Bradyrhizobium diazoefficiens: one gene and its partner. The protein of the gene in region 1 interacts with the protein of each later gene in a pairwise test. Links are inferred from orthologs where the notes say so. Each region holds a gene or a part of one and is shown in the gene's direction. Other genes may lie near its edges.

Region 1 (11,882 bases):
TGCGGGCAAAGCTCGCGATGGCGACCCTCGTAGACGCAGGTCACTTGCTGTTCGGCAAGAACGCGTTGCGGAAGAGTGTGTAGGTTCGGCTGGGCATCGCGGACACTCGCAAGTTTCGTCCCGAAGTCCCACGGACGAGACCATCGAACCTTTACTCCGCCGCCTCGCTCGTGCTCCGCCGCTTCGGCTTCCGCGCCTTCTTCAGCACCGGCTCCAGGAACTTGCCGGTATAGCTCCGCTGCGCTTTCACGATGTCCTCCGGCGGGCCCCAGGCGACGATTTCGCCGCCGCCGTCGCCGCCTTCGGGGCCGAGGTCGATGACCCAGTCGGCCGTCTTGATGACTTCGAGATTGTGCTCGATGACGACGACCGTGTTGCCTTGCGCGACCAACTCGTGCAGCACCTCCAGCAGCTTCTTGACGTCGTGGAAGTGCAGGCCGGTGGTCGGCTCGTCCAGAATGTAGAGCGTGCGGCCGGTGGCGCGCTTGGACAATTCCTTGGCGAGCTTGACGCGCTGGGCTTCGCCGCCCGAGAGCGTCGTCGCCTGCTGGCCGACATGGATGTAGTCGAGGCCGACGCGGTGCAGGGTCTGGAAGGTCTCGCGCACGCGCGGCACCGCCTTGAAGAACTCGGCGGCTTCCTCGACGGTCATGTCGAGCACATCGGCGATGCTCTTGCCCTTGAACAGGACTTCCAGCGTCTCGCGGTTGTAGCGCTTGCCCTTGCAGACGTCGCAAGTGACGTAGACGTCCGGCAGGAAGTGCATCTCGATCTTGATGACGCCGTCGCCCTGGCAGGCCTCGCAGCGACCGCCCTTGACGTTGAAGGAGAAACGGCCGGGCTCGTAGCCGCGCGCCTTGGCTTCGGGCAGTCCTGCAAACCACTCGCGGATCGGCGTGAAGGCGCCGGTATAGGTTGCGGGGTTCGAGCGCGGGGTGCGGCCGATTGGCGACTGGTCGATGTCGATGATCTTGTCGATATGCTCGAGACCCTCGATGCGGTCGTGCGGGGCTGCGCCTTCGCTGGCGTTGTTCAGCTTGCGGGCGATGGCCTTGTAGAGCGTGTCGATCAGCAGCGTCGACTTGCCGCCGCCGGAGACGCCGGTGACGGCGGTGAACAGGCCGAGCGGAATTTCCGCCGTGACGTTCTTGAGGTTATTGCCGCGCGCGTTCACCACCTTGATGGTGCGGCGATGGTTCGGCGGACGCCGCTCCGGCACCTCGACCTCAAGCTCGCCGGTGAGATATTTGCCGGTCAGCGATTTCGGGTTGCGCATGATCTCGGCGGGCGTGCCTTCGGCAATGATGTGGCCGCCATGCATGCCGGCGCCGGGGCCGATGTCGAGCACGTGGTCGGCCAGCAGAATGGCATCCTCGTCATGTTCGACCACGATCACGGTGTTGCCGAGGTCGCGAAGCCGCTTGAGGGTGTCGAGCAGGCGCGCGTTGTCGCGCTGGTGCAGGCCGATCGACGGCTCGTCCAGCACGTAGAGCACGCCCGTCAGGCCCGAGCCGATCTGCGAGGCCAGGCGGATGCGCTGGCTCTCGCCGCCGGACAGCGTGCCGGAGGAGCGGGAGAGGGTGAGATAGTTGAGGCCGACGTCGAGCAGGAAGGTGAGGCGTTCGCGGATCTCCTTGAGGATGCGTCCGGCAATCTCGTTCTGCTGCGCGTTCAGCGCTTCCGGCACAGTTTCGAACCACGCGCCGGCGCCCTTGACGGACAGCTCAGAAATCTCGCCGATATGCTTGCCGCCGATTCTGACGCAGAGCGCCTCGGGCTTGAGCCGGAAACCGTTGCAGGCGCCGCAGGGCACGTCGTGGAAGTATTTCGCCAGCTCCTCGCGCGCCCACTCGCTCTCGGTTTCGCGGTAGCGGCGGTTGATATTGGTGATGACGCCTTCGAACGGCTTCTTGGTGTCGTAGGAACGGACGCCGTCCTCGTAGGAGAACTTGATCTCGTCCTCGCCGGAGCCATGGAGGATCGCGTCTCTCGTCTTCTTGGGCAGATCCTTCCACTTGCTGGTCAGCGTGAACTTGTAGTGCTTGCCGAGCGCGGTCAGCGTCTGCGTGTAATAGGGCGACGACGATTTGGCCCAGGGCGCGATCGCGCCCTTGCCGATCGCGAGCTCCTTGTCGGGGATGACGAGGTCTTCATCGACATGCTGCTCGACGCCGAGGCCGCCGCAGGCCGGGCACGCGCCGTAGGGGTTGTTGAACGAGAACAGGCGCGGCTCGATCTCGGGGATGGTGAAGCCGGACACTGGACAGGCAAACTTTTCCGAGAACAGGATCCGCTCGGGGCCGCTCTTGTCGTGGATTTTTGCGGTCTTCTTTTTCTCCTCGACCGGCGCCGCCGCAGGCGCGTCGGCAAACTCGACCACGGCGAGGCCCTCGGCGAGCTTCAGTGCGGTCTCAAAACTTTCGGCGAGGCGCTGGCCGATGTCGGCGCGCACCACGATGCGGTCGACGACGACGTCGATGTCGTGCGGGAATTTCTTGTCGAGAACAGGCGCTTCCGCAAGCTCGTAAAAGGTGCCGTCGATCTTGACGCGCTGAAAGCCCTTCTTGAGCCATTCGGCAAGCTCTTTGCGGTACTCGCCCTTGCGGCCACGCACGACAGGCGCGAGCAGATAGAGGCGAGTGCCTTCGGGCAGCGCCAGCACGCGGTCGACCATCTGCGAGACGGTCTGGCTCTCGATCGGAAGTCCGGTCGCGGGCGAATAGGGCACGCCGACGCGCGCCCAGAGCAGGCGCATGTAGTCGTAAATCTCTGTGACGGTGCCGACGGTGGAGCGCGGGTTCTTCGACGTCGTCTTCTGTTCGATCGAGATTGCCGGCGACAGGCCGTCGATCTGGTCGACATCAGGCTTCTGCATCATCTCCAGGAACTGGCGTGCATAGGCCGAGAGCGACTCGACATAGCGGCGCTGGCCTTCGGCGTAGATGGTGTCGAAGGCGAGCGACGATTTGCCGGAGCCGGAGAGGCCGGTGAACACCACGAGCTTGTCGCGGGGAATCTCGACGTCGATGTTCTTGAGGTTGTGCTCGCGCGCGCCACGGATCGTAATTGCGCGCAGGTGTGACCCCGCGTTCTGCTGTTGGCGCTTCGCCTTGATCACTTCATCCATCCGAGTTGCCCTCAAGGAATCCCAAAGGTGCGCGATCGCGCCGACGTAAAAGGCGCGCTTCGCCGGAACCGGGATCGGCGCCGATGGGGTTGCGAGCGAACGTAGGAAGAACGGAGACGGATTTCTAGTGCGACTTGCGAATCGTCAACGGATTGTTGGCGCGCTGGCGGGACTTGGCAGCAGGTCTTGCAGCAGCTGCGTCGTCCGGAACAAGCGAAGGGCCGGCCGCGAGGCCGGCCCTTCGTTCACCATTGACTGCGGACCTTGGGGAATCCGCAGATGGGGAGGACCTTGGAGGGAGTCCTCCGGAGTTCGTAGCTGGCTCAGTATTTGGCGACGACCGGGCCGCCCCAGCGGTAGTTGACGCGGATCAGCCCGATATCGACGTCCTGGCCAATCCGCTCGGTGCGTCCCGGCGGAACGAGGATACTGCTGGCGAGATCGCCGCCGTGATGGCCGAGGAACAGATGGTCGTACTCACCGCCGATCGACCAGTTCTCCGCAAAGGCGTATTCCACGCCGAAGCCCGCGCTGTAGCCCCAGCGGGTCTGGCTGAGCGTGTTGGACACGACGCCGACGCCCGGAATGAACTCGTCGTATTTGTCGTGCGCGACGGCGGCGCCGGCCTTGCCGTAGAACAGCAGGCTGTTCACGGTGTAGCCGAGCTGGCCGGTGAACAGACCAAAGCTGTCGATCCTGGTCCGGTTGTTCAGGGGCGCCAGCACCAGGCTGACATTGTTGCCTTTGAAGTCGGCCCAGTTACCCTGGGCTTCGACGCCGAGAACCCAGTGCGCCTTCTGCCAGCGATAGCCGAGCTGGGCACCGACCGTGCCGCCGCTGGCATTGTGGCAGCCTTCGCCGACGGCCGGATCGATCGGAACACCGCTGACGGCAACAACGCTCCAGCAGGCATGGCCGAGGCCGCCGCCACCATTGATGCCGCCGTAAACGCCGGTCCATTCGAGGGCGGCTAGCGGTGCCACCGGCGCCTTATAGAGCGGGAGATCCGCGGCACCGGCCGGCGCGACTGCGCCGAGTGCGAACAAGCCGACCGCGGCCAGCGCGCAAGTTTTCATGTCAGATCCCCAACTCGCTCAAGCAATTCGCGAGCGCAATGCGTGCGCCCTACGATTCCTTGACGGTTCGGCGCGCCGGGCCGCGAAAACAAAAAGGCCGGCACAAGGCCGGCCTTTCGTAACGATGTGACGCAGGTGGCGAAGATCAGTACTTCAGCTCAGTACTTGGCGACGACCGGGCCACCGAAGGTGTAGTTCAGGCGGACGGTGCCCATATCCACATCCTGCTTGATGCTGTCCGTGCGGAAGGGCAGGCCAAACGCAGTGAAGCTGTCGCTGTGCTTGCCCATGAACAGGTGGTCGTATTCGATCGCCACCGACCAGTTCGGCGCGAAACCGAACTCGATGCCCGTGCCGACGACGCCACCCCAACGGGTCTCGGTCGCCTCGCCGAACGTGACGCCGGCCAGAGTGCCGCTGAACTTGTTGTGGGTGACGGCCGCGCCGCCCTTCACGTACCAGAGCACGTTGTTCCAAGCGTAACCGACTTGACCGGTGAAGAGGCCGATGGCGTCGATCTTGGTATTGTTCACCAGCGGGAAAAAAGCGGCCGGCGTGCTTGTGTTCGAGCCCTTCAGATCAGCCCAATCACCCTGCGCTTCGACGCCGAACACCCAAGCGGCGGACTGCCACCGATAACCGATTTGACCGCCGGCGAGAGCGCCGGTCGCATCATGGCAACCCTCGCTCGTCGTGGGGACGGCAGCACCGCCGACGCTGGTCGTGTCCCAGCAATTGTGGCTCGAGCCGCCACCGGCATTGGCGCCGATGTAGAAGCCGGTCCAATTGTAGACGGAAGCCACGGCCACCGGAGCCTTGGTGTAGGGGCGAGCCGCCAGATCGGCAGCCGAAGCGGCGCCAGTGAGGGCGAGCAGACAGGCCGAAGCCAAGAAAATCTTTTTCATATTCAACAAATCCCAGTCCCAGTTTCTGTTTTGGACTTCCGTGCGTCGGAAGCAGAATCGGACGCTGTGGTCCAACTGATGACGTGCTTACACGATTGAAGCCGCAAGTTGCGTCTCCCAAAAGTCACAACGGGTGCAAAATGTGGCATTCGCTGACCTAAAGTTCCCATCGGGAACCAGCAACAAAAAGGCCGGCACAAGGCCGGCCTTTCTCGAATGATTTCAGGGGGATCAGTACTTCGCGATCATCGGGCCGCCCCAGCGGTAGTTCAGGCGGACGAGGCCCATATCGACGTCCTGGCCGATCCGTTCGGTCTGGACGAAAGCCCCGCCCAAGGTGAAATCGACGTTACGATGGCCAAGGAAAATGTGGTCGTACTCGACGCCAACCGACCAGTTCGGGGTGAAGCCAAATTCGAGACCTGCGCCAACCGTTCCGCCCCATCGAGTTTCGCGGGCCGAACCAAAGATGCCGCCTGCACCCACGAATCCAGGTGCGACGGCGAGGTCGTACTTGTCGGCCACGACCGCGCCGCCGCCTTTCACGTAGACCAAGACGTTGTTCCACGCATAGCCGATTTGGCCTGTAATCAGGCCGAAGGCATCGATCCTTGAACGGTTCTCCTGACCCAGGGCCGTCGGGCTAATATTGCTTCCGCTGAAGTCCGCCCAGTTGCCTTGGCCTTCGAAGCCAAACACCCACTGGCTGGACTGCCAGCGATAGCCGACCTGGCCACCCACCGTGCCGCCGGTTGCGTTATGGCAGCCGTCGGTGATCAGCGCGCCTGCTACCGGCGTCACGAAGTCCCAGCAATTGCGGCTCGATCCGCCACCGCCGTTGATGCCGATGTAGAAGCCGCTCCAGTCGTAGATGGTGGCGATCATCGGCGCCGGCGCTTTGGTGTAGGGACGCGCCGCAAGATCCGCCGCGCTCGCGGGCGCGGACAGGCCAAACACAACCATACCGATAGTACTAAACAGAATTTTCTTCATTGCAGTCTCCCCAGTTTTGTCCGCTCAAGAAGCCCCGAGGCGGTCAATCAGGCGTGACGCCCATAAGAACCAATTCCGAGGCAACTGTAGCGCCCTCCGGAGGTAGAGTCCGTCTCCGGAATGCAACAGTTGCGGGTCAATTGAAGGTGCGCGTAACTTGATGAATGTTAGGTGCTTTTTCTGCTTCTAAGGAACTCGGCGAGGTTCCTATGCATCGCGCGGTGAAGAGCGGCACGGGAACCGGCGTGCGGACTCTGCAGCGAACAATTTCGACAGGAACAAATCTGGAACAAATGTTCAGCCGATGCTATATGTGGGGATAACCGAGGGCGTGGCGGGCCGATCGGCGCCTGTAAGCGTATAGGGTCGGCCCAACAGGCGACAGCGCGGGCGCGCCTTTTCGAAATTCAGTGCATTTGGAGTGGAGAGCGGCGATGGCGGGAAGCGTCAACAAGGTCATTCTGGTTGGAAATCTCGGCAAGGATCCCGAAATCCGCCGCACCCAGGACGGGCGGCCGATCGCGAATCTGAGCATCGCCACATCGGAGACCTGGCGCGACAAGAACAGCGGCGAACGCAAGGAAAAGACCGAGTGGCATCGCGTGGTAATCTTCAATGAAGGTCTCTGCAAGGTCGCCGAGCAGTACCTGAAGAAGGGCGCCAAGGTTTACATCGAGGGCGCGCTCCAGACCCGCAAATGGACCGACCAGAGCGGCGTGGAGAAGTACTCCACCGAGGTCGTGCTCCAAGGCTTCAACTCGACCCTGACGATGCTCGACGGCCGCGGCGGTGGCGGGGGAGGCGGCAGCTTCGGCGACGAGCCGGGCGGCGATTTCGGCTCCTCCGGTCCCGTCAGCAGCGCACCGCGCCGTGCCGTGGCCGCAGGCACCGGCGGTGGCCGCAACAACGACATGGACGACGACATCCCGTTCTGAGGCGGGACGGGCGCTTCATTCCGGACTTTGCCGGTGCTCGCGTAAAGCGGCAGGATTTCTTACCAATTGACGGGCGAAGCTCGGTTTTCCCGGGCTGGCCTCGTATGCTGCCTAAAGCCTTTGACGGGTCGCAATGTGAATGGTATTAACTTTATGTTAATCCTATTCACATGGTTGGTTCCCGATCGGAGGATGCGCCCCCATGAACCTCGCGCCGCTGCTTGACGCTGCTCCGGCGATCCCGCTGCACGCCTTCGCGGCGATGGCGGCCTTCGTGCTTGGTATCGTCCAGTTCGCCGCGCCCAAGGGCACGCTGCCCCATCGGACGTTCGGCTGGATTTGGGTGGCGCTGATGGCCGTGGTGGCGGCCTCGTCGTTCTGGATCCACCAGATCCGCCTGGTCGGGCCGTTCAGCCCGATCCACCTCCTGTCGATCTTCACGCTGCTGATGCTGCCGCTGGCGGTGTGGCGGGCCCACACGCATCGCGTGACCGATCACCGTCGCATCATGATCCTGCTCTTCACCGGTGCGCTGGTCGTGGCGGGACTGTTCACGCTGGTGCCCGGCCGGATCATGCACCAGGTGCTTTTCGGGGCATAATCGACGGTTGCGGGTGGCTCGTTCCGGTGTCGCTGATGACGGTGGCGAGAAGGGCGTAAGTCTCTGGAAAAACAAACGGAAAAACCGCTTCCCAAGAGCTCGCAAGGGTGGTTATCAGGGCCTCGATGCGCTATATGATTCCCAGATAAAAACTCACCGGATTCCCCCTTGGCCGACGACGACAACAAGAAGCCCGGCGATGAGCCGGAGCGCTCGGATATTCGCCCCGTCTCCATCTTCGAGGAGATGAAGAAGTCGTATCTCGACTACGCCATGAGCGTGATCGTGGCGCGCGCGCTGCCTGATGCCCGCGACGGTCTGAAGCCGGTGCATCGCCGCATCCTCTACTCGATGAACGAGCAGGGGCACACGCCCGACAAGAAGTACGTCAAATCCGCCCGCGTGGTCGGCGACGTCATCGGTAAGTATCACCCGCACGGCGACCAGTCGATCTACGACGCCATGGTCCGCATGGCGCAGGACTTCTCGATGCGCGTGCCGCTGATCGACGGCCAGGGCAATTTCGGTTCCGTCGACGGCGATCCCCCAGCCGCCTATCGTTACACCGAAGCGCGCCTGACCAAGGCGGCGCTGGCGCTGTTGGCCGATATCGACAAGGACACCGTCGACTTCCAGCCGAACTACGACAACAACGAGACCGAGCCGTCGGTTCTTCCGGCCAAGTTCCCGAACCTTCTGGTCAACGGTGCGGGCGGCATCGCGGTCGGCATGGCGACCAACATCCCGCCGCACAATCTCGGCGAAGTCATCGACGCCTGCGTTGCGTTGATCGACAACCCCGCACTGACCATCGACGAGCTCATCAACATCGTGCCGGGACCGGATTTCCCGACCGGCGGCGTCATTCTCGGACGGGCGGGCATCCGCGCCGCCTATCACCTCGGCCGTGGCTCGATCGTCATGCGCGGCAAGGTCGCGATCGAGACCATCCGCAAGGAGCGCGAGGCGCTCATCATCACCGAGATTCCCTACCAGGTGAACAAGGCGACGATGGTCGAGCGCATCGCCGAGCTGGTCAAGGAAAAGAAGATCGAGGGCATCGGCGACCTGCGCGATGAATCGGACCGCGAAGGCTATCGCGTCGTGATCGAATTGAAACGCGACGCCGTGCCGGATGTGGTGCTGAACCAGTTGTATCGGTTCACGCCGCTGCAGACGAGCTTCGGCGTCAACATGGTGGCCCTCGACAGCGGCCGTCCGCGGATCATGCATCTGAAGGACCTGCTGGCCATCTTCGTCGACTTCCGTGAACGGGTCGTCACGCGGCGCACCAAGTATCTGCTCGCCAAGGCGCGCGATCGCGCCCATATCCTGGTCGGTCTGGCGATCGCGGTCGCCAATATCGACGAGATGATCCGCGTCATCCGGACCTCACCCGACCCGACCACCGCGCGCGACACCCTGATGTCGCGCGACTGGCCGGCCCGGGACGTCGAGGACATGCTGACGCTGATCGACGATCCACGCCACCGCATCAGCGAGGACGGCACGATCCGGCTGTCGATGGAACAGGCGAGAGCCATTCTCGATCTGCGCCTCCAACGCCTCACCGCGCTTGGCCGTGACGAAATCCGCGACGAGCTCGACAAGCTCGCCGGTGAGATCGCCGACTATCTCGACATCCTACGCTCGCGCGAGCGCGTGCTGGGGATCATCAAGACCGAGCTCGCCGAGGTGAAGGCCGAGTTCGCCACGCCGCGCCGCACCGTGATCATGGAGCAGGAAGGCGAGGTCGAGGACGAGGACCTGATCCAGCGTGAGGACATGGTCGTCACCGTGTCCCACGCCGGCTACGTCAAGCGCGTGCCGCTGTCGGCCTATCGGGCGCAACGCCGCGGCGGCAAGGGCCGCGCCGGCATGCAGACCCGCGACGAGGATTTCGTCAGCCGTCTGTTCGTGGCCTCCACGCATACTCCGGTGCTGTTCTTCTCGTCCCGCGGCCAGGTCTACAAGGAGAAGGTCTGGCGGCTGCCGATGGCGGCGCCGAACGCGCGCGGCAAGGCGCTGATCAACATCCTGCCGCTGGAGCAGGGCGAGCGCATCACCACTATCATGCCGCTGCCGGAGGATGAGTCGACCTGGGCCAACCTCGACGTGATGTTCGCCACGACAGGCGGTAACGTCCGGCGCAACAAGCTGTCCGACTTCGTCGACGTCCGCCGCTCCGGCATCATCGCCATGAAGCTCGACGACAACGAGGCAATCGTCGACGTGCAGATCTGCACCGAGCGCGACGACGTGCTGCTGACCGGCGCCGGCGGCCAGTGCATCCGCTTCGCTGTCCCTGACGTGCGCGTGTTCACCGGGCGCACCTCGATGGGCGTGCGCGGCATCGCGCTTGGCGACGGCGACAAGGTGATTTCGCTGGCGATCCTGCGCCATGTCGAGACCACTTCGGACGAGCGGTCGGCCTACCTGAAGATGCGCCGCGCCGTCGCTGGCGAAGCCGCGACGGAAGAGGCTGCGGTGGACGCCGAGGCCGAGGAAACCTCCGGCAGCTTCCAGCTCCCGCAGGAGCGCTATGCCGAGATGTCGGCGGCCGAGCAGGTCGTGCTGACCGTCTCCGTCAACGGCTATGGCAAGCGGACCTCGTCCTACGAGTACCGCACCACGGGTCGCGGCGGCAAAGGCATCGTCGCCATGAGCGTCAACAATCGCAACGGCAATCTCGTCGCGTCCTTCCCCGTTGAGGATGCGGATCAAATCATGCTGGTCACCGACAAGGGCCAGCTGATCCGCTGCCCGGTCGAAGGCATCCGCATCGCCGGCCGCTCGACCCAGGGCGTGATCGTGTTCGACACCGCTGAGGACGAGCACGTGGTGTCGGTCGAGCACATCACGGAAGAGGCCGAGAGCGGAAACGGGGCGAATGGCGAATAGGGAGTAGCGAATATGCCTTGCTACTCCATTCGCTAATCGCCACTCGCTATTCGCGACATTAGATCTCCAGCTCCGTGCCGAACTCCACGACCTGCTTGGTCGGCACGCCGAAGAATGCCGCCGAGCGTTCGGCGTTGCGCTGAAGGAAGGCGAACAGGCCTTCGCGCCAGACCCACATGCCCGGAATGTCCTCGCTCGGGATGATGGTCTCGCGGCCGACATAATAGGTGATGTCGGAGAGGTCGATGCCGGGCAGCTTGCCCTGGCGGCAGGCGAGCGTCAGTCCCTCATAGATCGTCGGGTTCTGCATGAAGCCGTAATGCAGGATCACGCGGGTGATGCCGGTGATGATCTCGATCACCTCGTTCCGGTCCTGGTCGGCAACGTGAGGCAGCTCCTCGATCAGCACCGTGACGAGGATGACGCGTTCGTGCAGCACGTGGTTGTGCTTGACGAACTGCGTCAGCGCCAGCGGCACGCCGTTCGGCGCGGAGGCCAGGAATACCGCAGTCCCAGGCAGCCTTGCGCGGCACTTGTTCACCGCTGTCTCGATCAGGTCTTCCTCGGGTTGACGCAGCTTTCCGCGCGCGGCCTCGACCAGCTTCACACCGCTGCGCCAGGTCAGCATCAGGAAGGCGACGAAGGCGGCGAGCAGCAGCGGAAACCAGCCGCCCTCGAACAGCTTGATCGAGTTGGCGGAGAAGAAGATCACGTCGATCACGAAGAAGAAGCCGTTCACGGCGACCACGAGCCAGGGCGAATAGCCCCACTGGATCGCGACCAGTGCGGCGAGCAGCGTGGTGATCGCCATCAGCAGCGACACCGCGATACCATAAGCGCCGGCCAGTGCATCCGAGGTTCCGAAGCTTAGCACCGCGCCGAGCGTTGCGGCGGCGAGCAGCCAGTTCACCAGCGGCACGTAGATCTGGCCGATCGCGTCGCTGGTGGTGTGGCGGATCTGCATGCGCGGCAGGAAGCCGAGCTGGATCGATTGCTGGGTCAGCGAGAACACGCCGGAGATGATCGCCTGCGAGGCGATCACGGTCGCGACGGCCGAGAACGCGACCAGTCCGTAATGCAGGACGTCCGGGCAGAGCTGGAAGAACGGATTTTCGATCATCGTGGGATCGGTGATCAGAAGCGCGGCCTGGCCGAAATAATTCAGCACCAGCGCCGGCAGGCAGATCGCGAACCACGCGAGCCGGATCGGCAGGCGCCCGAAATGCCCCATGTCGGCATACATGGCTTCACCGCCGGTCACGGCGAGGAAGGCTGCGCCGAGGATCGCGAAGGAGACGTGGAAATCCTGGTGGATCAGGAAGTCGAACGCATAGAGCGGGCTGA
Region 2 (11,955 bases), 3.8 Mb from region 1 along the record:
CCGCCTCAACGTGCTGACGCAGGTGATGGGCAAGGCGCATCGGGCGCTGTTCCACGAATTCAAGGGTGGCTCGGCCAATCCCGACGCGGTCGAAGGCTCGGGCGACGTCAAATATCACCTCGGTGCGTCCTCGGACCGCGAGTTCGACGGCAATCGTATCCATCTGTCGCTGACCGCGAACCCCTCGCATCTCGAGATCGTCGATCCCGTCGTGCTCGGAAAAGTCCGCGCCAAGCAGGACCAGCATGGCGATCCGCCGGACCAGCGCATCTCGGTGATGCCGCTGCTCATGCATGGCGACGCGGCGTTCGCCGGCCAGGGCGTGGTCGCGGAATGCTTCGGTCTGTCGGACCTGAAGGGCTACCGCACCGGCGGCTCCGTGCACTTCATCGTCAACAACCAGATCGGCTTCACCACCTATCCGCGCTACTCGCGCTCCTCGCCCTATCCGTCTGACGTGGCGAAGATGATCGACGCGCCGATTTTCCACGTGAACGGCGACGATCCGGAAGCCGTGGTGTTCGCGGCCAAGGTCGCGACCGAATTCCGGCAGAAATTCCACAAGCCCGTCGTCATCGACATGTTCTGCTACCGCAGGCATGGCCATAACGAGGGCGACGAGCCGGCCTTCACCCAGCCGGTGATGTACAAGAGGATCGCGGCTCATCCGACGACGCTCGAGCTCTACGCCCGCCGCCTGATCAGCGAAGGCGTGATGACCGAGGGCGAGGTCGACAAGGCCAAGGCCGACTGGCGCGCGCGGCTCGATGCCGAGTTCGAGGCCGGCACCTCCTACAAGCCGAACAAGGCTGACTGGCTCGACGGCAAGTGGTCTGGCTTCAAGATCGCCGATCAGGAAGAAGATGCACGGCGCGGCGTCACCGGGGTCGGCACGGCTGAGCTCAAGGAAATCGGCCGCAAGATCACCAAGGTCCCGGACGGTTTCCGCGTTCACCGCACCATCCAGCGCTTCCTCGACAACCGCGCCAAGGCGATCGACACCGGCGTGGGCATCGACTGGGCGACCGGCGAGGCGCTGGCGTTCTGCACGCTGCTGAACGAGAACCATCACGTCCGTCTGTCCGGACAGGATTCGGAGCGCGGCACCTTCTCGCAGCGTCACTCGGTCCTGATCGACCAGGAGGACGAGAGCCGCTACACGCCGTTCAACCATCTCGGCCACGAGCAGGGCCACTACGAGGTCATCAACTCGTTGCTGTCGGAAGAGGCCGTGCTCGGCTTCGAATACGGCTACTCGCTCGCCGAGCCGAACACGCTGACCCTGTGGGAAGCCCAGTTCGGCGACTTCGCCAACGGCGCGCAGGTCGTGTTCGACCAGTTCATCTCCTCAGGCGAGCGCAAATGGCTGCGCATGTCCGGCCTCGTCTGCCTGCTGCCACACGGCTATGAGGGCCAGGGACCGGAGCACTCTTCGGCGCGTCTGGAGCGTTACCTGCAGATGTGCGCGGAAGACAACATGCAGGTGGTCTACCCGACCACGCCGGCGAACTACTTCCACGTGCTGCGCCGCCAGCTGCATCGCGAGATCCGCAAGCCGCTGATCGTGATGACGCCGAAATCGCTGCTGCGTCACAAGCGGGCCGTGTCGCGTCTGGAGGAGCTCGCCAAGGATACGACCTTCCACCGCATCCTCTATGATGATGCCCAGATGCTGCCGAACGAGGCGATCAAGCTCGTTCCGGACGACAAGATCCGCCGCATCGTGCTGTGCTCGGGCAAGGTCTATTACGACCTCTACGAGGAGCGCGAGAAGCGCGGCATCGACGACATCTACCTGATGCGCGTCGAGCAGCTCTATCCGGTGCCGCTGAAGGCGCTGGTGGCCGAGCTGTCCCGCTTCAAGAAGGCGGAAGTGATCTGGTGCCAGGAAGAGCCCCGCAACATGGGTGCCTGGCACTTCATCGAGCCCTATCTGGAATGGGTGCTGAACCAGGTGAACGGCGTGAGCCGGCGTCCGCGTTATGTCGGCCGCGCCGCTTCCGCCGCGACCGCCACTGGTCTGATGTCCAAGCATCAGGCGCAGTTGAAGGCGTTCCTGGACGAAGCACTGAGCTAACCGAAATTCCAATTGTCATGCCCCGCCCAGTGCGCAATCGCGCACAAGGGCGGGGCATCCAGTACGCCGCGGCGTCCGTTCTGATCCACGATCGTCACGGAGTACTGGATCGTCCGCCCCAGTGCGCAACTGCGCACAAGGCGGACGATGACGGCCAAAAAACGATTAAGGAAAAGACCATGACTGAAATTCGTGTGCCGACGCTCGGCGAATCCGTCACCGAGGCCACCATCGGCCGCTGGTTCAAGAAGGCTGGCGACGCCGTCGCCGTCGACGAGCCCTTGGTGGAGCTCGAGACCGACAAGGTCACCATCGAAGTCCCGGCGCCGTCCGCGGGCACGCTGAGCGAAATCATCGCCGCCGATGGCACGACGGTTGCCGTTGGTGCGCTGCTCGGCCAGATCACCGACGGTGCCGCCGGCGCCAAGCCGGCCGCCAAGCCCGCTGCTGCTGCGCCGGCGCCTGCCGCCGCGGCTCCGGCTGCTGCTCCCGCCGCGCCGAAGGCGCCGCCGGCCGACGCACCGCTCGCGCCTTCCGTGCGAAAACTTTCCGCCGAGACCGGCATCGACGCCTCGACCGTTCCGGGCTCCGGCAAGGACGGCCGCGTCACCAAGGGCGACATGCTCGCCGCGATCGAGCGCGCGGCCTCTGCCCCGACCCCGGTCAACCAGCCCGCCGCCGCCGTCCAGGTTCGCGCGCCCTCGCCGGCCGATGACGCCGCCCGCGAAGAGCGCGTCAAGATGACCCGCCTGCGCCAGACCATCGCGCGCCGCCTCAAGGACGTGCAGAACACCGCGGCCATGCTCACGACCTTCAACGAGGTCGACATGACCAACGTCATGGCGTTGCGGGCGCACTACAAGGACGCGTTCGAGAAGAAGCACGGCTCGAAGCTCGGCTTCATGGGCTTCTTCACCAAGGCCGTGGTGCAGGCGCTGAAGGACATCCCCGCCGTCAACGCCGAGATCGACGGCACCGACCTGATCTACAAGAACTACTACCACATCGGCGTCGCCGTCGGCACCGACAAGGGCCTCGTCGTGCCCGTGGTGCGCGACTGCGACAACAAGTCGATCGCCGACATCGAGAAGGGCATCGCCGATTTCGGTCGCCGCGCCCGTGACGGCCAGCTCAAGATCGACGAGATGCAGGGCGGCACCTTCACCATCACCAATGGCGGCATCTACGGCTCGCTGATGTCGACCCCGATCCTGAATGCGCCACAGTCCGGCATCCTCGGCATGCACAAGATCCAGGAGCGGCCGATGGTGGTCGGCGGCAAGGTCGAGGTGCGCCCGATGATGTATCTGGCGCTGTCCTACGATCACCGCGTGATCGACGGCAAGGAAGCCGTCACTTTCCTGGTTCGCGTCAAGGAGAGCCTGGAAGATCCGGCGCGCCTGGTGCTCGATCTCTGATCCCCGATGCTTTGCGAGCGCTGTCGCCCTCTCGCGCGACGGCGCGTGTCGAACCATGGAGGCGCGCGTGACGGATAAGGTCGTTGTCATCACCGGCGGCAGTCGCGGCATTGGTCGTGCGACCGCGATTGCGGCGGCCGCGCGCGGCTACCGTGTCGTCGTCGGCTATGCCAGCAACAAGACGGCCGCCGACGAGGCTGTCGCCGAGATCGAGGCCAGCAATGGCAAGGCGATCGCGGTGAAGTGCGACGTCGCCGAGGAAAGCGACATCATCGACCTGTTCAAGCAAGCCGACAAGTTCGGCACGCTCGGCGCGCTCGTCAACAATGGCGGCATCGTCGGCAAAAGCGGCGTGCGCGTCGACGAGATGTCGGCCGAGCGCATCCAGCGCGTGATGGCAGTCAACGTCACCGGCTCCATTCTCTGCGCGCGCGAAGCCGTCAAGCGGATGTCGACCAAGCACGGCGGCCAAGGCGGCGTCATCGTCAATCTGTCATCGGTTGCTGCCAAGCTCGGCGCACCGAACACCTATGTCGACTATGCCGCGTCCAAGGGCGCGATCGATTCCTTCACCATCGGCCTCGGTTACGAGGTTGCCGGCGAGGGCATTCGCGTCGCGGGCATCCGCCCCGGCCTGATCGACACCGAAATCCACGCCTCCGGTGGTGAGCCCGACCGGCACCATCGCCTGGCCCATCTGGTGCCGATGAAGCGCGTCGGCACTGCGGATGAAATCGCCAATGCCATCGTCTGGCTGATGTCGGACGATGCCTCTTACGTCACCTCAGCCATTCTCGATGTGTCCGGCGGACGCTGACGCGCCGCGCGGACGCTGACACATCCTCACCACGCTAAACTTACGGGACTTTCTCTCATGGCTACCTACGATCTCGTCGTCATCGGCACCGGACCTGGCGGTTATGTCTGCGCGGTGCGCGCAAGCCAGCTCGGCATGAAAGTCGCCGTGGTCGAAAAGAACGCCACGCTCGGCGGCACCTGCCTCAATGTCGGCTGCATGCCGTCGAAGGCGCTGCTGCACGCCTCCGAGATGTTCGAGGAAGCCGGCCACTCCTTCGCCAAGATGGGCGTCAGCGTCTCCGCGCCGAAGCTCGAATTGCCGGCGATGATGAACTTCAAGCAGCAGGGCATCGACGGCAACGTCAAGGGCGTCGAGTTCCTGATGAAGAAGAACAAGGTCGACGTGCTCAAGGGTACCGGCAAGATTCTCGGCACCGGCAAGGTCGAAGTCTCCGCCGACGGCAAGTCGCAGGTGATCGAGACCAGGAACATCGTGATTGCCACGGGCTCGGACATCGCGCGCCTCAAAGGCATCGAGATCGACGAGAAGCGCATCGTGTCGTCGACCGGCGCGCTGTCGCTGGACAAGGTGCCAGGCAGATTGCTGGTCATCGGCGCCGGTGTGATCGGCCTCGAGCTTGGCTCGGTGTGGCGCAGACTCGGGTCCGAAGTCATGGTCGTCGAATTCCTCGATCGCATCCTGCCCGGCATGGACGGCGAGATCGCGAAGCAGTTCCAGCGCATCCTCGAAAAGCAGGGATTTGCGTTCAAGCTTGGTTCGAAGGTCACCGGCGTCGAAGCGAACGGCAAGGCACTGCTTGCGAAAATCGAACCGGCTGCGGGCGGTGCGGCCGAGACCATCGAAGCCGACGTCGTGCTCGTCTGCATCGGCCGCGTGCCGTACACCGATGGCCTGGGTCTGAAGGAAGCCGGCGTCGCGCTCGATCCCCGTGGTCGTGTGCAGATCGATCCGCATTTCGCCACCAGCCTCAAGGGCGTTTATGCCATCGGCGACGTCGTCGCGGGCCCGATGCTCGCGCACAAGGCCGAGGATGAAGGCGTGGCCGTTGCGGAGATCATCGCGGGCCAGGCCGGCCACGTGAATTACGACGTTATCCCAGGCGTGGTGTATACCACCCCGGAAGTGTCCTCCGTCGGCAAGACCGAGGAGGAGCTGAAGCAGGCGGGCATCGCTTATACCGTCGGGAAGTTTCCCTTTACCGCCAACGGCCGCTCCAAGGTCAACCAGACCACCGATGGCTTCGTGAAGATTCTCGCAGATGCGAAGACCGATCGCGTGCTCGGAGTGCACATTATCGGCGTTGAGGCCGGCGAAATGATCCATGAAGCCTGCGTTCTCATGGAGTTCGGGGGCAGTGCGGAAGATCTCGCCCGCACCTGCCATGCGCATCCGACCCGCTCGGAAGCGATCAAGGAAGCCGCGCTTGCAGTCGGCAAGCGGGCCATCCATATGTAGGTTTGCCCAGGGCCGAATCGGGCGGGAAACATATGCTGCGCCGCCTTCTTCAACCGGTCTGGGTCCTGCTGGCGATCATCTTTCTGATCGAAGCCTGGCTGTGGGACCACCTCGAACCGATCGTCGCGCGGGTGGTCGCACTGATCCCGCTTGCCCGGTTCAAGTCATGGCTGTCGGAGCGCGTCGACGCACTTTCTCCGGCGATGACGTTGATCGTCTTCGCCGTCCCGATCATCCCGCTGTTTCCGCTCAAGCTGGTCGGCCTGTGGCTGCTCACACATGAATACTGGACCAGCGCGCTCTTCACGATCCTGTTCGCAAAGATGCTCGGCGTCGGTGTCACCGCCTTCGTGTTCGACGTCACGCGCGACAAGCTGCTGGAGATGCGCTGGTTCGAGCGGCTCTACGAGCTGGTGCTGAAAGTGCGCGCCAAGGCGACCGAGCTGGTCGAGCCTGTCAAGCGGCGCATTCGCGAGCTGATCACGGGCAACGGCGAAGGCTGGTCCTCGCGCACGCTGCGTCTGATCCAGCGCTTTCGCAAAAGCGTGCACGAGGCGCGGTGATTATGTCTCACCGTCATCCTGAGGTGCTCGCCCCTTCGGCGAGCCTCGAAGGGCGACGGCCCGGCTGCATCTCGGCCGTTCATCCTTCGAGGCTCCGAGCACAGTGCTAACGCACTGCGCTCCTTGCACCTCAGGATGACGGAATTGAAATGGATGCCGAACTCACCTACCCGTGCAGATGCAACAAATGCGGCCACCATGCGCCGAGCACGGTCATGCCGAGTCCGGCGAGCGTCAACAGGCCGGCGACCCAGGCGAGCGGCAGCATGCCGGTGATGATGGTGGCCGACGCCAGCACGATGCCGATCTGGAACGCGGCCGACGCCAGCTCGAAGTGATGATATTTCGCGGTCGCCTCGTCGCGCACGTGCTCGGCTTCCTTGGCCTTCTCGGCGAGCTGCTCGGTGCCTTCGCCGGTCTCGGGCTCGGAGCGGTAGCGCGCCGCCGTCTTCTGCCAGTCGTCGATCTGCTTCTGCACGGCGGCCTTCATGGCGTCGTCGGTGGCGGCGCCCAATGTCAGCTTGCCCTGGTCGGCGGCGGTCTGGACCACCGTGCGGCGAATGCTCTTGGCCTGGAAGAATGCCCAGAGATTGGAGGCCTCGACGTTCTTGCTGATCGACTCGGTCTGGGCGCCCTTGCCGAGCGTTTCCGAGATCGCCAGGAACAGCGCCAGCACCGCGATCAGAAGGGCGATCTTCTTGTTCTCGCCGGATGCATGCTCGGCATGCTCGGCGTGCTCCATGCTTTCGTGTGCGCTCATGAGTCCCCTCCTGTGTCGGTTCCGCAACGATTTGACCGAACCGCGCGGCCTACGCAAGAGGCATGCGGGGCAGGAGCCGGCTATGACAGCTTGATGTCAGGAATCAACGGCGCGGATGCGCGCTTGCATAGACTTCCAGCAGCCGTTCGGAATCGATGCCGGTATAGATCTGCGTGGTCGAGAGTGAGGAATGGCCGAGCAATTCCTGGATCGCGCGCAGATCGCCGCCGCGCGACAGCAGATGCGTGGCGAAAGAGTGTCGCAGCGCATGCGGCGTAGCGCTGTCGGGTAGCCCGAGCGCGCCGCGCAGACGCTCCATTGCGAGCTGGATGATGCGCGGGCTGAGCGGACCGCCGCGCGCGCCGACGAAGATCGGTCCTTCCGGCGGCAGCGCGTGCGGGCACATCGCGACATATTCCTGCACCAGCGCGAGCACGTTTTGCAGCACCGGCACCATGCGCGTCTTGTTGCCTTTGCCGGTGACGATGAGCACGTCGCCTTCGCCTGCCTTCGGCACCTCGCGGCGCTTCAGGCCGAGGGCCTCGGAGATGCGCAAGCCCGAGCCATAGAGCAGGGCCATCACGGCGGCGTCGCGTGCCAAAATCCAGGTCTCGCGGTCTTCACCGGCGCGCTCGTCGGCGTCGGCCAGGCGTTTTGCCGATGCCATCGGCAACGGCTTCGGCAAGGTTTTTGCGACTTTCGGCGCGCGGATTGCGGAGAGTGCTCCGACCTTGCCTTTGCCTTCGCGCTCGAGGAAGCGGCCGAACGAGCGCAGGCCCGCCAGCGCGCGCATCAGGGAACGGCCGGCAATATCGTCGGCACGGCGCATCGCCATGAAGGCGCGGACATCGGTGGCTTCCAGTGACGCAAAACGGGCTAGCGTGACGCGTTCGCCCCAATGACGGCAGAGGAAATCTAGGCACTGCCGCAAGTCGCGGCCATAGGCCTCCAGAGTCTTCGGCGACAGCCGCCGCTCGGCGCCGAGATGCGCCAGCCAGCGCGCCATCTCCTGCGCGATCGAGGGATCGGCGCTGGCGAGCTCGATTGGAGGGGCGGCCGCTTTGCTCATGCGCTCTGGACGTAATGATTCCGCACAGTATATCGCATCACACCGGTTTACTGTTCGCTAAGGCCGCCCCGGGGCGCTAGCCTCAAAGCCCCAAGGTTCCGATTCTCCCCTCATGGATCATTCGTCGCGCACCACGACCGCCCTCGCCAACGCGACCCGCATGGTCGACGTGCTGGTGCCGGTCGCGCTCGACCAGACCTATTCCTACAAGGTGCCGCGCGGCATGGAGCTGAAGGCCGGCGATCTCGTCGGCGTGCCGCTCGGGCCCCGCGAGGTGCTCGCCGTGGTCTGGGCGGAAAACGCCAATCCCGATCCGCGCCTGCACAACCGCCTCAAGGAGGTCAACGAAAAGCTCGATCTTCCGCCGCTGAAGGATGAGCTGCGCGCGGTCGTGGACTGGGTCGCCAATTACACGCTGAGCCCGCGCGGCATGGTGCTGCGCATGTGCCTGCGCATGGGCGAGAACCTCGGTCCCGAGCGGGTCCGTGCCGGTGTGCGCCTGGTCGGAGATCCCCCGAAACGACTGACGCCGGCGCGCCAGCGCCTGATGGAGGTGCTGTCGGATCGGCTGCTGCACGGCAAATCGGAGGCCGCTAAGGAAGCGGGCGTCTCGGCCGGCGTGATCGACGGCCTCGTCGATGAAGGCACGCTGACGGTCGAGCCGATGCCGCCGCCGCCTCCGCCACCGGCGCCCGATCCGGATTTCGGCCGGCCGGATTTTTCGCCGCAGCAGCGTGCCGGCGTCGATGCGATGCGCGCGCTCGCGGCCAACGGCAGCTTCCACGTCGCGTTGCTCGACGGTGTCACCGGCTCAGGCAAGACCGAGGTCTATTTCGAGGCGATTGCGGAATCGATCCGCCGCGGCAAGCAGACGCTGATCCTGATGCCGGAGATCGCGCTGACCGGCCAGTTCCTCGACCGCTTCGCGCAGCGTTTTGGCGTGCGGCCGATCGAGTGGCACTCAGAGCTCACGCCGCGCACCCGCGCGCGCAATTGGGCGGCGATCTCGGAAGGCACCGCGCCGGTCGTGGTCGGCGCGCGTTCGGCGCTGTTTCTGCCCTATGCCAATCTCGGCCTCATCGTGGTCGATGAAGAGCACGACCAAGCCTACAAGCAGGACGAAGGCGTGCATTATCACGCCCGCGACATGGCGGTGGTGCGCGCGCATATCGCCAAGATCCCGATCGTGCTGGCGTCCGCAACGCCGTCGGTCGAGTCCGAGGTCAATGCGCGCAAGAACCGCTATCAGCGCATCGCGCTGCCGTCGCGCTTCGGCGGTCAGCACATGCCGCATATCGAGGCGATCGACATGCGCCGCGAGCCGCCGGCGCGCGGCCGGTTCATCTCGCCGCGGTTGGCCGGCGAGATCAGAAAGGCGATCGAAAAGCGCGAGCAGGCGCTGCTGTTCCTCAATCGCCGCGGCTATGCGCCGCTGACACTCTGCCGCGCCTGCGGCCATCGCTTCGCCTGCACCATCTGCGACGCCTGGCTGGTGGATCATCGCTTTCGCCAGCGCCTGGTCTGCCATCATTGCGGCTTCTCGATGCCGCGTCCGCACACGTGCCCGCATTGCGCGGCGGAGGAATCGCTGGTTGCGGTCGGCCCCGGCGTCGAGCGCTTGCAGGAGGAGGCGGCCGCGCTGTTCCCGGACGCGCGCACCATGGTGCTGTCGAGCGACCTCATCACCTCGATCGAGACGATGCGCAGCGAGCTAGCCGAGATCGCGGAGGGCCGTGTCGATATCATCATCGGCACGCAGCTCGTCGCCAAGGGCCACAATTTCCCGCGGCTCAATCTGGTTGGCGTGGTCGATGCGGATCTGGGCTTAAGCAATGGCGATCCGCGCGCGGCGGAACGCACCTGGCAATTGCTCAACCAGGTGATCGGCCGCGCCGGACGCGAGCAGGGCCGCGGCGTCGGCTATCTCCAGACCCATCAGCCGGATCATCCCGTGATGAAGGCGCTGATCGCCTGCGACCGCGAGGCCTTCTACGACAGCGAGATCGACCTGCGCGAGCGCACGCTCTATCCGCCATTCGGGCGCCTTGCGAGCCTGATCATTTCCGCGGGCGATCGTCCGAGCGCGGAGGGCCTGGGCCGCCGTCTCGTTGCGCTGGCGCCGCGCGACGAGCGTGTGGTGGTGCTGGGCCCGGCGGAAGCCCCGCTCGCCGTGATCAAGGGCCGCTACCGCTTCCGCATCCTGGTGAAATCGGCGCGCGGTTTCGACCTGTCGGATTATCTGCGGAACTGGCTCGCGGTATGCCCGAAGCCGAAGGGGAATCAGAAGCTCGAGGTCGACGTCGATCCGCAGAGTTTTTTGTAGGCCTCCGCTGTCATTCCGGGGCGATGCGCAGCATCGAACTGTGGTGCGCACTTGCGCACCAGAGAATCTCGAGATTCCGGGTTCACGCTTGGCGTGCCCCGGAATGACAGAACGCAAAAAGCCCGTGGTCCCCCAAGACCACGGGCCTGTTTCACGCGCGCATCAAACTGCTCATGTCCCTGCGGACGATGATGAAAACTGCGCGTGCGGGATAAGGCGCGTCGAACGCCGTTAGGAGACGACTTCCGCGGTGACACGGCCGACGCCGGCACCGGTGAGGCCGATGGCGCGGGCAGCGCCGGTGGAGAGGTCGAGCACGCGGCCGCGCACGAACGGGCCACGGTCATTGATGGTGACGATGACGCTCGAGCCGCCATGGGTGACGCGCAGCTTGGTGCCGAACGGCAGCGAACGGTGCGCCGCGGTCATGGCGTTCTGGTTGAAGCGCTGGCCCGACGCGGTGCGGCTGCCGGACTCGTTGCCATAGAACGAGGCCATGCCGGAGAAGGAGCGGCCGGTGCCCGACGACGGCGTCATCGACGCATTGGCATTGCGCCAATCGGAGGTCGCGTTGGCATCCTCCTGGGTGTGGTGGCGGTGATGGTGAGAATAGCGGTGGTGATGCCTGGATTTTGCGGAAGCTTCGGTGGCAGTTCCACCGATGACGAGAGTTGCGGCGACGAAAGCAATCGCCGTACGCGGCCGGGTCACAGTGCCCAGCGTCTTCAAAGACAGCATTTAGTGGTCCCTACGCTAGTATTGCCACATATGTGGCTAGTGGAGCCCCCATCAGTTTGTGAGCGGGTTGGCGTTTCCTTTCGCAATGAGGCATGAATTGGGCAGTAGTTCCGCTATGTGTCGCGTTGAAATATCTTGTGACCCGTGGGGATATTCCCGGGATATCTCGTAATCTTTCGCTTTAACGATTTGTTAACGAAGTTATTATTTTCGAATACTGTAAAACGAAGTCGTTTTTCTCGCTGTTTAGAATTCGGTAAGTATTCGGGGGACGTGGTCGGCGAGCTCAAGGTCACGGCTCAGCGAGCCGTGTTCATGGCCGCTATGCGCTGAGGGCAGGAACGAATGGCCGTGTTAGGGCCGTAACACTCGCGGCAATTCCGTGACGTGGCAGGAGCCCCAAACGATAGTCACACGCTATCGCCCAAGGGGGACGCTCCGCTCGATAGCGTGCCTTGCAAGTTTTGGCAGTCCCCGGCAGGTCAGCCATTGATCATCCCGGCGTGCGACGAACTGGCGAGCAACAGCCGAGCCTTTAAGTTGCCGTCATGTTGCACGTGCGCGCCTGCTATGTTAGCAAAGCCGCGATTTTAACGGACCCGGCACGTCCCGTGTCGGCCGAGAATCAAAGTCCCGCTTGAATTCCAAGGGCTTGGATCGCTAGGCGCCGCGTTGTGGCGACGGTTTTTCCCTTGCGAATTTGACAGCTAAAAGAGCGCGTCTGTGGCTGCA

What was found.
Region 2: the proteins of JJC00_RS20100 (region 1) and JJC00_RS02580 interact in binary tests that used the Escherichia coli proteins (3 or more experiments, as listed by UniProt). The link is inferred for Bradyrhizobium diazoefficiens from one-to-one orthologs.

Annotation. Positions count from the first base shown.
Region 1 is NZ_CP067102.1:4,299,012-4,310,893, forward strand. What follows is about bases 5,397-8,285. They hold JJC00_RS20100 (single-stranded DNA-binding protein), read left to right. Parts: upstream 5,397-6,535; coding sequence 6,536-7,036; downstream 7,037-8,285. Other genes in these bases: JJC00_RS20095 (outer membrane protein), read right to left, coding at 5,397-6,101; JJC00_RS20105 (DUF2306 domain-containing protein), read left to right, coding at 7,239-7,637; gyrA (DNA gyrase subunit A), read left to right, coding at 7,806-8,285. Also shown: JJC00_RS20075 (hypothetical protein), read right to left, coding at 1-44; excinuclease ABC subunit UvrA, read right to left, coding at 152-3,127; JJC00_RS20085 (outer membrane protein), read right to left, coding at 3,451-4,203; JJC00_RS20090 (outer membrane protein), read right to left, coding at 4,362-5,108; more of JJC00_RS20095, read right to left, coding at 5,340-5,396; more of gyrA, read left to right, coding at 8,286-10,538; JJC00_RS20115 (potassium transporter Kup), read right to left, coding at 10,597-11,882. UniProt on the Escherichia coli protein: Plays an important role in DNA replication, recombination and repair. Binds to ssDNA and to an array of partner proteins to recruit them to their sites of action during DNA metabolism. Acts as a sliding platform that migrates on DNA via reptation.
Region 2 is NZ_CP067102.1:545,570-557,524, forward strand. Bases 7,918-10,879 are described here. They hold JJC00_RS02580 (primosomal protein N'), read left to right. Parts: upstream 7,918-8,274; coding sequence 8,275-10,485; downstream 10,486-10,879. Other genes in these bases: JJC00_RS02575 (tyrosine recombinase XerC), read right to left, coding at 7,918-8,162; JJC00_RS02585 (septal ring lytic transglycosylase RlpA family protein), read right to left, coding at 10,717-10,879. In the rest of the region: JJC00_RS02545 (2-oxoglutarate dehydrogenase E1 component), read left to right, coding at 1-2,077; odhB (2-oxoglutarate dehydrogenase complex dihydrolipoyllysine-residue succinyltransferase), read left to right, coding at 2,257-3,495; JJC00_RS02555 (SDR family oxidoreductase), read left to right, coding at 3,551-4,312; lpdA (dihydrolipoyl dehydrogenase), read left to right, coding at 4,370-5,770; JJC00_RS02565 (hypothetical protein), read left to right, coding at 5,803-6,333; JJC00_RS02570 (DUF4337 domain-containing protein), read right to left, coding at 6,500-7,093; more of JJC00_RS02575, read right to left, coding at 7,197-7,917; more of JJC00_RS02585, read right to left, coding at 10,880-11,223; JJC00_RS02590 (F0F1 ATP synthase subunit delta), read left to right, coding at 11,947-11,955.